Regions from separate parts of the Cryobacterium mannosilyticum genome, predicted to be linked through region 2. Evidence: riboswitches for the same ligand, from Rfam matches in the RefSeq annotation. Region 2 holds a riboswitch; each other region holds the start of a gene.
The links. A riboswitch is a leader RNA that binds a small molecule or an ion and turns the genes downstream of it on or off. The one in region 2 is predicted to bind cyclic di-GMP.

Region 1 (3,272 bases), on a different contig from region 2:
CGGAGTTCTACCACCTCGCCGGCCGGTCGATCGGCCCGGGCGCACCGCTCTTCCTGCCGCACCTGGTCGGGGAGCGCACGCCCTACCTCCGTCCGGACCTGCGCGGCGCCTGGGTGGGGCTCGACCTCGGCCATGACCGGTCCGACCTGGCCCTGGCGGCGCTCGAGGGGGTGGCGCTCGCGCTGCGCACGGCGCACACGGCGCTCGGCGCGCGGTCCGGCGGCGACCTCTGGCTCGCCGGCGGCGGCACGACCTCGCCGCCCTGGCGCGGGATGCTGGCCGACCACCTCGGCCGGGGGCTGGCCGCCGTGGAGGTGCCGGGGGCATCCGCTCGCGGGGCGGCGCTCGTCGCCGGACTGGCCGTCGGGCAGGTGGACCGGGCCGGGATCGCCGGGCCACTGGCCCCGGCGCGGCGGCACGTGGCCGATCCGCGGCCGGGCTCCGCCGCCCAGATTGAGGAGCGGGCCGCACTCTGGGCGGATGCCGTGCGGCGGAGCCTGGAGTGATCCTCTCGCCGTGATCGACCTTTTCGGTCCAGACCGACCGGCGTGCCGGTCGACCTCGACCGGAATGGCAGATCTCGGCGGGGTGGCGGGGTGGCGGGTGGCGGGGTGGCGGGGTGGCGGGTGGTCCGCAGGGAAAGTCTTGGGATGATGGAGCAATGACTCGAACCGTATCCGGAGCCCGCGTGCTGATCACCGGCGCAGCCATGGGCATGGGCCGCCTCTACGCCGAGCGGGCGGTGGCCGAGGGAGCCAAGGCCGTGATCCTCTGGGACCGCGACCCCGCGGCGCTGGCGGTCACCGCCGCCATCCTGAACGAACGTTCGGATGGCCGCAGCCAGGTGGCGCCGTACGTCGTCGACATCGCCGACCTGGGAGCGATCGCCCAGGCGGCCCAGCGGGTGCGGATGGAGGTCGGCAACCCCGACATCGTCATCAACAATGCCGGCATCGTGCGCGGCTCCTACTTCTGGGAACATGACAACGGCGACGACACCCGGCCGACCATGCAGGTCAACGCCCTCGCCCCCATGTACATCACGCGTGAGTTCCTGCCCGCGATGATCGAGGGAACCGGCCGCGAATCGCGCATCGTCAACATCGCGTCGGCCGCGGGGATGCTATCCACTCCCCGGATGAGCGTCTACGCCGCGTCGAAGGCCGCGCTGATCGGCTGGAGCGACTCCCTCCGCCTCGAGCTCACCCAGCAGGGCCACGGCCAGGTGAAGGTCACCACTGTCTGCCCGAGTTACATCTCCACCGGCATGTTCGAGGGTGCCCGCGGCCCCCTGTTCACCCCGCTGATGACGCCCGAGCATGTCGTCGACCGGGTGTGGCGGGCCATGCTCGCGGGCCGTCCGAGGCTCCTGATGCCGTGGACGGTCGGCCTGTCCAGCGCGGTGCGGGGCCTGCTCCCCCTGCCGACGTGGGACCTGGTCGCCGGCCGGGTCTTCGGCGTGTACCGGTCGATGGACGCCTTCACCGGCCGACGCTGACCTGCCCGCCCCGCCGCATCCGTCGCCCGCCCGCTGAGATGCGGACAATGCACCTTCGTGGCGCGGGAGGGTGCTTTTTCCGCAACGCACCAACAACGCGCCGGCGCCGGCGTGCCCCGAACTGGGGTCCTCATTTATGAGGACAACGGGGTGGTCTTCGCCTACGTTGAAGGTGCGCCCCCGGACGAGCTCACAACCGTCGGCCGGAGGAAAGGCACACCCGTCGCGAGGCGGGGTCGCAAAGGCACGGGGCCTCATGGTCAGCCGGCCCACCGGGAACAGGAACCAGATCGATGAACACAGTGACCGACGGCCCCGCCGTCCGCACGGGTGGGTCGGGAATCTTCACGCGGCCCACGGGCATTGCGGATGGCGCCCGCTGGCTCTTCCTCTGGCTGGCCGTCGTCTCCGTGGTCCTGGCCCTCCCCGGGGTGCTGCTCACGGCGCGCGGCGGGCTGCTGGCCCTGGGCCTCGCCGGCGGTGCCGTGCTCGTCTCCTCGCTCACCACCGGCTTCGTGCGCCGGCGCATCCCCCTGGGCGTCGACCTGATCGACGCGCTGGCGATGATGGCATTCGCCCTGGCGTCGCCGAAGGCGTCGGCCGTGGTCATGGTCATGTTCGGCGCCCTCTGGTTCCGGTCGCTGTACGGCTCCGGCGCGCAGGCCCTGCTGCGGGTCAGCCTGTTCGCCGCGGCCCTCGGCTCGCTCTACGCGGTGTGGCCGCTGCTGCGGGAGGACAGGATCGGGACCGACTTCGGCGCGTTCCTCGGCGTTCTCCCCACCATGTTCTTCACCGTGCTGATCGCCCGCCAGCTGGGCAAGTCCCTCGCCGCCCGGGAGCAGAGCATGGGGCGCGACCGCGTGCTCGCCGCGACCGGCTCCCAGCTGCTCGGCGCCACCAGCACGGCCGCGATCCTGGCCCTGGGCTGGTCGGCCTCGGCCGAGTTCTGCGCGGCGACTCCCGGGCTCCGGCTCGTCCTGCTCGCACCGGACGGGCGCACCCTGCGGGTCGCGGGCACGGCCGGCAACTTCCGGAACGTCCCCGGCCGGCTCCCCGGCGAGGTCCTGTTCACCCGGCCCGGGACATCCGTCGCCCGCATCCTCGACCCCGCGCCGCTGAACGCCGCGGTCGGCGAGCCGCTGATGTGGGAGTGCCTCGAATTCGAGGGGCGGGACGAGCGGAGCTGGCTGCTGGTCGGCGCGCCGGGCAGGATCCCCGCCGAGGCGATCCTCTCCGTGCGGGGCCTGGCCGGCCAGGTCGCGCTCGCCATCCGCAACAGCCACGCGCACGAGGAGCTCTCGGCGCAGGCCCGCACCGACTCGCTGACCGGCCTGCACAACCGCGCCTCGCTGCTCGCTGGACTCTCCGCCGGCCTGGCCGGCGGCGACGATCCGGCCGGGTTGCAGGTGCTCTTCCTCGACCTGGACGACTTCAAGGACGTGAACGACGAGCTCGGGCACCGGGCCGGCGACATCGTGCTGGTCGAGGTCGCCGCCAGGCTGCGCGCCTCGGTGCGCCCGACCGACGTCTGCGCGCGGCTCGGCGGAGACGAATTCGCGGTGCTCCTGCACGGCACCGGCCTGGCCGAGGCCACCGAGATCGCCCAGCGAATCGTCGACGCCGTGGCAGAACCGTTCCTGGTCGGCGCCGAGTCGATGCGGGTCGGCGCCAGCATCGGCATCGCGACGCCCGCCGCCGGAGTCGGCATCGAAGAGCTTGTGCACCAGGCCGACGTGGCGATGTACGCCGCCAAGGCGAAGGGAAAGGGCCGGGT
Region 2 (3,272 bases):
GAGGAGGCCATCACGGTAACAGCGGGTTCGAGGTGTCTGCACCTCCTCAGTCAACCAGCTATCGCCCGGCTCAGAGCCCGTACAGGTCGTCCCAGCCGTTATTGGACTGTGTGCCGGCGTCGGCATAGGCGTATGCGTAGGCCGGTTCGGCGCGGGTGGTCAGCACCCGGGTGCGCTCGCGCAGGTAGGCGACGGCGTCGGCGGTGTCCGGATCCTTGGCCCGGGTCTTCTCCGGCACGCTGAGGAATTCACTGGTCGGGCCGACGACCAGTTGCACCAGCATGGTGTGGCCGTCGTCGGTGAGCGCCGGCAGCTCCAGGAGCTCGGAGCTGTTGCAGACCGGCAGGGCCACCGCCAGTTGCAGCAGCGCGTCCGCTGCGCCGTCGGTGGTGAGGAACGATTTTCCGCAGTACGAGACTCTCTTCATGGAATTGCCTTCCCCCGCGACCGTCTTCGATGGATCAAACCCAGGTCGATGCGGCCAACGTAGCGCGGCCGCACCGATTCCGCTGTCGGCAGGAATGAGGACACCCGAAAGCGGGGAATGCTCAGGTCACAGGCCGATTCGTTCCCAGTAGGCGAGGCCGGCGGGGGTGTCGATCACCTGTTCGCGGCCGGCATCCGCCAGCTCGATCCGGAAGCTCGGCGCACCGAGCGTGGTGCGCACGGTCAGTTCCGCGCGGGCGTCCCCGTTCGACCAGAGCAGCCGCAGTTGGTCCTCGACGGGGGTCGCCCAGCTGAATTCGCCGTCGAACGCCGGATGCCCGGTGCGCAGCCGGGCGAGCCCGAGCTGGGCCTGGGTGACCTCGGTGCCCAGGGCCTGGCTGACCTCGTCGGCCGGGTAACGGTGCCGGTTCACGTCGCGGCCGTTCCCGGTCTCGGCGAAGAGGCTGGTGTCGTCGAGTCCGCCGAGCAGGCCGACGTAGTAGACCTGCGGGCGGCCGGGAAGGAAGTGCTGCACGGCGCGGGCGAGGAGGTAGGGCGCCGTCTCGCCGGCGAGCGTGCTGAAGAAGGTCGCGTTGATCTGGTGCGGGAGGGTGAACCACTCCGGCACCACGGAGGCGATCGAGGAGTGGCCGTGCGTGGCCACGGCGGCGCGGGCGAAGATGGCGGCCATCTCGTCCTGGCTGATCAACCCGGGACGGTCCCCGTTCGGGCCGGCGTCGATGATTCCGATGCCGTCGTGGGTGTCGAGCACGGTGATGGCGTTCTCCGGCCGGATCTCGAACCAGCGCGCGAGGCGGTCGACGGTGCCGGTGCCGAGGGAGTGCAGCAGAAGCGGGGCGAGCGCGAAGTCGTAGACCCAGTCCACGAGCGGGGCGATCGCGAGCTGCTGGCTGTAGTGCGCGTGCACCTCGACCAGCACGTCGACCTGGGCCTCGTGGGCCAGGGCGACGACGACCTTGGTGAACTCGAGAGTCTCCGGCGTCATGAAACTGTCGGTGCCCGGGGTCTTGACGGCGTAGCCGACCGCGTCGAGCCGCACGGTGCTGACGCCCCCGTCGGCGAGGGCGCGGAGCACCCGCCGCAGGTAACTGCGCGCGGCCGGGTGGTTCACGTCCAGGTCCACCTGGGTGGGCATGAAGGTCGTCCAGACGAGGTGGCGGCTGCCGTCGGCACCCTGGTAGGCCGTGAACGGCAGGCCGGGGCGGGGACGGTAGAACGCGGTGATCTCCCGCTCAGTGCCGCCGTTCGGGAATACGGTGTCGAAGGTGAGGAACATCCCGGCGAATTCCGAGGCGTCGCCACGGTCCAGCCAGTCGACGAATTCCGCCGAGGAGGACGACACGTGGTTGACGATGAGGTCCGCGGTGAGTCCGCGGGTGCGGGCGAGCGACCGCATCTCGTCCCAGGTGCCGAGGCGAGGGTCGACAGACGCGTGGTCTACGGGGTCGAACCCGGCATCCGCGCCGTCGAAGGGAATGTAGAACGGGAGCACGTGCACGCTCGAGAACGCGCGCAGCGGCCCGTCGAGCACGGCCTGCAACTCGGGGACGGTGCCGCCCAGTCGATCGGCGTAGACGAGCAGCTCAACAGCGGACATTCTGGCTCCCGGCATTCCGGCGGCACACCGGTCGGCGACGCGGCGGCAGTCCGCGACCCGTGAAGGAATCGCGGCACCGGTTCAGAAGTTACGGCACGCGGAAGGTCAGCGCAATTTGCGCGGCACCGCGACGGCCGGCGACGAGCCGAACCAGGAGATCCCGGCGCCGGCGGCCTCCGGGGCGGACTCGTGTGAGGGATCCGTCTGAACCGGGGGAGCCGCCCGCCCGTTTCGAACGTTGGATTCTGGGAAGGGAAAACTCATGCTGTGCCAGTCCTATCCAATCGGTAGGCCGGCTGACCCAGGGTCCCGTGCCTTTGCGACCCCGCCTTGCGACGGGTGTGCCCGTGCGATTGGCGGTGAGAAACCGCCCGGCCGGCATGGGAAGATCAGCAGGCCTCGGAGGCAGTATCGCCGGATGGCGGCGGAACGGCAAGGGCCCCGCCGTGCTGGTCGGGTGTCGACCAGCACGGCGGGGCCGGAGCGGCGGTTGTCAGCGGTGGATGTCGCGGCGGATAACGGCCTGCCCCTACTCGGGGACCACCAGTGCGGGCGTGTCCTTACGCAGGGTCTCGCCGCGGAAGAAGCTCGGCTGGCGCCAATAGGTCAGGCCCATCACCGCGCCGCCGAGCAGCAGGAGACCGACGCCGATCACGAAGACGAGTCCGATCCCGAAGAGCTCAGAGCCGCTGCCGAAGTCGGGGCTCCAGCTGCTCACCGCGGTCTGCACGAAGACCACGGTGAGAATCAGCCCGCCGAGCCCCGGCACGAGCAGGCGCATCACGAAGTTCCGGATGCTGCTGAACAGGCTCTGCCGGAAATACCAGACGCAGGCGAACGAGGTCAGGGCGTAGTAGAAGCAGATCATCAGGCCCAGCGACATGATCGTGTCATTGAGCACGTTGACGCTGATGACCGTCATGACCGCGTAGAACCCGCCGGCGATGGCACCCGCGGCGATCGTGGCGTAGCCCGGCGAGCCGAACCGCTTGCTGATGGTGGCGAATTTCGGCGGGAGAGCGTTGTAGTGCGCCATCGCCAGCAGCGTGCGCGCGGGGGAGGTCATCGTGGACTGCAGGGAGGAGGCCGAGCTGGCGAGCACGGCCAGCGACATCAGCACGGCGAGCGGTCCCATGATCGGCGACGCGATGGCGGCGAAGATATTGCCCTGGTTGTCGGGGTTGCTCAGGCCGATGCCGTCGACGCCGACACCGGAGACCATCATGGT
Region 3 (3,272 bases), on a different contig from region 2:
ACGTTGACGTCCAGTTGCGCCACCCGCCACGGCTCGAGATTGTCGGCGATATCGGCGCGCTTCACGGCGAGGGCGATCGGGTTGGCGCGGATGCCGGCGTAGTAGTCGGCGTCGCTCACGGCATCCGTTCGGGTGAGCAGTTCGACCGCGGCGACGACGCCGCCGGGGATGCCGGCGGCCAGCAGATCGCTGGGGGAGACATCCGTGTCCTCGAGCACGTCGTGCAGCCAGGCGGTCGCCTGCCCCAGCGGGTCGGCGAGACGTTCGGCGACCCGGCGGGGGTGATCGATGTAGGCGGCACCCAGCTTGTCGACCTGGCCGCGGTGAGCGGCCGTGGCGATGGACCGGGCGGTGGCGACGAACGGTGCGACTGCTGTGCCTGGCATGATGATCCCCCTGGGGTAGTGCGATCGAGAGTGAGTGCACGGCCGGCCGGACGTGGAGTCCAGTGGGCGCCTGCTCGGCACACGGTAGCGCGCCCCCGTGAACGGGGGGAGTATCCATGAGAAAACCGGCAAAACAACCCCTTTCGTGCACCCCGCACTGGGGGTACATTCCGCGACGTCGTCGGGGTCGGATCCGGCCCCGGGCTGCTAGGTTCGAACCAGGTGGTCATCCGACCACCGGCGAGACGGTTCATACGTCTTTCGCAAGGGCACACCCGTTGAGAAACGGGGTCGCAAAGGCACGGGACCTTCGGGTCAGCCGGCCTACCGAATGAATAGGGCCGAAGCAGATGAGCTTTCCATTCCTGGAGACCGACGCCCGCGTCGAGTCCGATGGTCTGACGCAGCCTGATGCCACCCTGACTGTGCCCGCAGTCGACAGCCCCGTTGCGACGGCGGCCGTCACCCCACAAACTCCATCAATCCGTCGTCGACTTGGGTAAGCAGACGACGGACTGAGGGAAGTCAGGTCGACCTTCGGGTGGCCGCCCTGACGCGGAATTGCGATGGGGGACCGATTCGGGTTCGGTCCCCCCTCGCATTCACCGCACGGCAGGGTCGCGGCCGGGCGAAATACTTCGCCATGCACGTTCGCATATGCCGTTTGACACACACTCAGCACTAGAAAGACCGGTAGTAAACCATGGCCAGGAAACCATTCGGCCGCCTTCGGAAGCTACCGCGTCGCCTGGGAGTGCAGCTGGCGGCCGCAATGCTCGCAGTCTCCGTGCCGCTGGTCATCATCTCGACGGTCGTGCTCACCACGGACTCGGCGGCGAGCCTGACCGCGGCGGCGGAAAACAAGGGCGTCACCGTCGCCACGGCGGTCGGCCTGCGGCTGGAAGACTGGATTAGGGAACGCAAGGGCGACCTGTCGGTCGTCGCAGCGTCGGCCGGTGACTTGGACAGCTCCGTGCTCGCGACTCGCCTGGCCAAGATCGACGAGGCATTCGGCAGCTACACCCTGATCGAGATCACTGACGTGGACGGTAAGGTTCTCTCCTCCAGCCGCCCAGGCGTCGCCCTCGACCCGACCGGGCAGGACTGGTTCCGTTCGGCCGTCGCCGGCGAGACCGTCTTCACCCCCCTGACCCTTCAGGGCGACCGGCTGCACTGGGTGCTCGCCCAGCCGCTGCTCGCCGACGACGGCTCGGTACGCGCCGTCTTGATCGCCAACCTCGACCCGACCGCCCTGAGCAAGCTGCTCAACCGTGACCTGGGCAAGGGCGTCGAGGTCGTCGCGGTCGACTCACTCCACCGATTGATCTACAGCACGGAAACCATGGGTGACGCGACGGAGCAGTCCGCGCTGCTGGCCGGCGGGATGCTCACGACCATCGTCGACAGCGAACCGGTCGCACAGGCGGCTCGCACCGGCAAGCCCGGCAGCGCCCGTTTCATTGACGAGGACGGACACGACGCCATCGGTGGCTACGACATCGTCGAAGGCCTGAACTGGGTGCTCATAGTGAAAGAAGACGCGAGCGCGGTGCTCGCCCCCGTGGAGAAACAGGTGCAGCGGTCGATTCTCCTGGCGGCCGTCGGCGTGCTCTTCGCCGTGCTCGCATCCAGCCTGATGGCCTGGAGTGCCGCCCGGCCGGTGCGCAAGCTCACTGCGGTCGCCCGTCGGGTCACCCGCGGAGACCTGCTGGCGCGCGCCGTGCCCACCGGGCCGACCGAGATGGTGGTGCTCGCCGACTCGCTCAACGCCATGCTTAACACCAGCCAGGAACTCATCGCCCGGCTGGAAGGCGCCGGGGTCGAGGTGAATTCCGCGGCCACCGAACTGTCGGCATCTTCCGACGAGCTCGCCGCGATCACCACCCAGCAGAGCGCCGCGGTCACGCAGGCCACCGCCACCACCGAGGAGTTGGCGCGGTCGTCGGTGGCGATCGCCGACACCGTTGACGATGTCGCCCGCCAAACCGCTGACACCCGGCGAAATCTCGAACAGGCCGAGGCCGACATCCTCGTCTCGAGCGAACGTACGCTGGCCCTGGCCAACCGGGTGAAGGACATCGAGTCGCTCCTGGTGCTGATCAACGACATCGCCGACCAGACCAACCTGCTCGCCCTCAACGCCGCGATCGAAGCGGCCAGGGCCGGCGAGCACGGCCGCGGTTTCGCGGTCGTCGCCGACGAGGTGCGGCGCCTGGCCGAACGGTCCAAGTCCAGCGCCGGCGACATTGCCGAGATCGTCAGCGCGGTGCAGCATGAAACCAACGCGACCGTGATGGCGATGGAAAAGGGCGCCAAGCAGATGCAGCAGGGTCTGCTCCAGCTCGAAGCGGTGACGGATGCCAACGGTCAGGTCAGCCTGACCACCCAGCAGCAGCGAAGTGCCACCGCGCAGGTCGTGGAAACCATGGAACAGCTCGCCGACGCCAGCCGGCAGATCTCGATCACCGCCCGCCAGATCGCGGCCTCGGCCGGCGACCTTGCGGACCTGGCCCACAACCTCGAAGCCACCGCCGGTGCAGGCAACGGAGAGCGATGACGCAAGCGCACGTTGTGCTGGTTCCCGTGGGGGAGGACCTCTTCGCCGTGTCGATCGACCGGGTGAGCCAGGTGGTCGCCGCGCCATCGCTCACCCGACTGGTCACCGCGCCTTCGCACGTGCTCGGCCTGTTCAACCTGCGTGGGCAGATCGTCCCGCTGCTCGACACGGCTGCGCTTCTCGGCCTGCCCGCTGGGCAACCTCCGATGTTCGCGGTCGTGCTGCAGTCCAGGCAGGGCCTGGTCGCCCTCACCGCGACCGCATTTCCTCGTCGGGCCGGCCTCGGTGACCCGGTCGGTCCGTCCGACCTGCCGGGCACTGCGGGCACC

Region 1: linked by a shared signal. The riboswitch ahead of E3O32_RS09190 (GGDEF domain-containing protein) and the one ahead of gtfA (sucrose phosphorylase) in region 2 are both predicted to bind cyclic di-GMP.
Region 3: linked by a shared signal. The riboswitch ahead of E3O32_RS06960 (methyl-accepting chemotaxis protein) and the one ahead of gtfA (sucrose phosphorylase) in region 2 are both predicted to bind cyclic di-GMP.

What each region holds. Positions count from the first base shown of each region.
Region 1 covers NZ_SOFM01000025.1:34,538-37,809, forward strand. The annotation lists gene E3O32_RS09180 (xylulokinase) at 1-506, shown strand, start outside; gene E3O32_RS09185 (SDR family oxidoreductase) at 662-1,498, shown strand; cyclic di-GMP riboswitch class I at 1,702-1,775, shown strand; gene E3O32_RS09190 (GGDEF domain-containing protein) at 1,792-3,272, shown strand, end outside.
Region 2 covers NZ_SOFM01000002.1:28,795-32,066, forward strand. The annotation lists gene E3O32_RS00330 (magnesium transporter CorA family protein) at 1-42, opposite strand, end outside; gene E3O32_RS00335 (hypothetical protein) at 71-427, opposite strand; gene gtfA (sucrose phosphorylase) at 554-2,044, opposite strand; cyclic di-GMP riboswitch class I at 2,328-2,400, opposite strand; gene E3O32_RS00345 (APC family permease) at 2,574-3,272, opposite strand, start outside.
Region 3 covers NZ_SOFM01000017.1:6,137-9,408, forward strand. The annotation lists gene E3O32_RS06955 (phosphohydrolase) at 1-386, opposite strand, end outside; cyclic di-GMP riboswitch class I at 645-718, shown strand; gene E3O32_RS06960 (methyl-accepting chemotaxis protein) at 1,159-2,943, shown strand; gene E3O32_RS06965 (chemotaxis protein CheW) at 2,940-3,272, shown strand, end outside.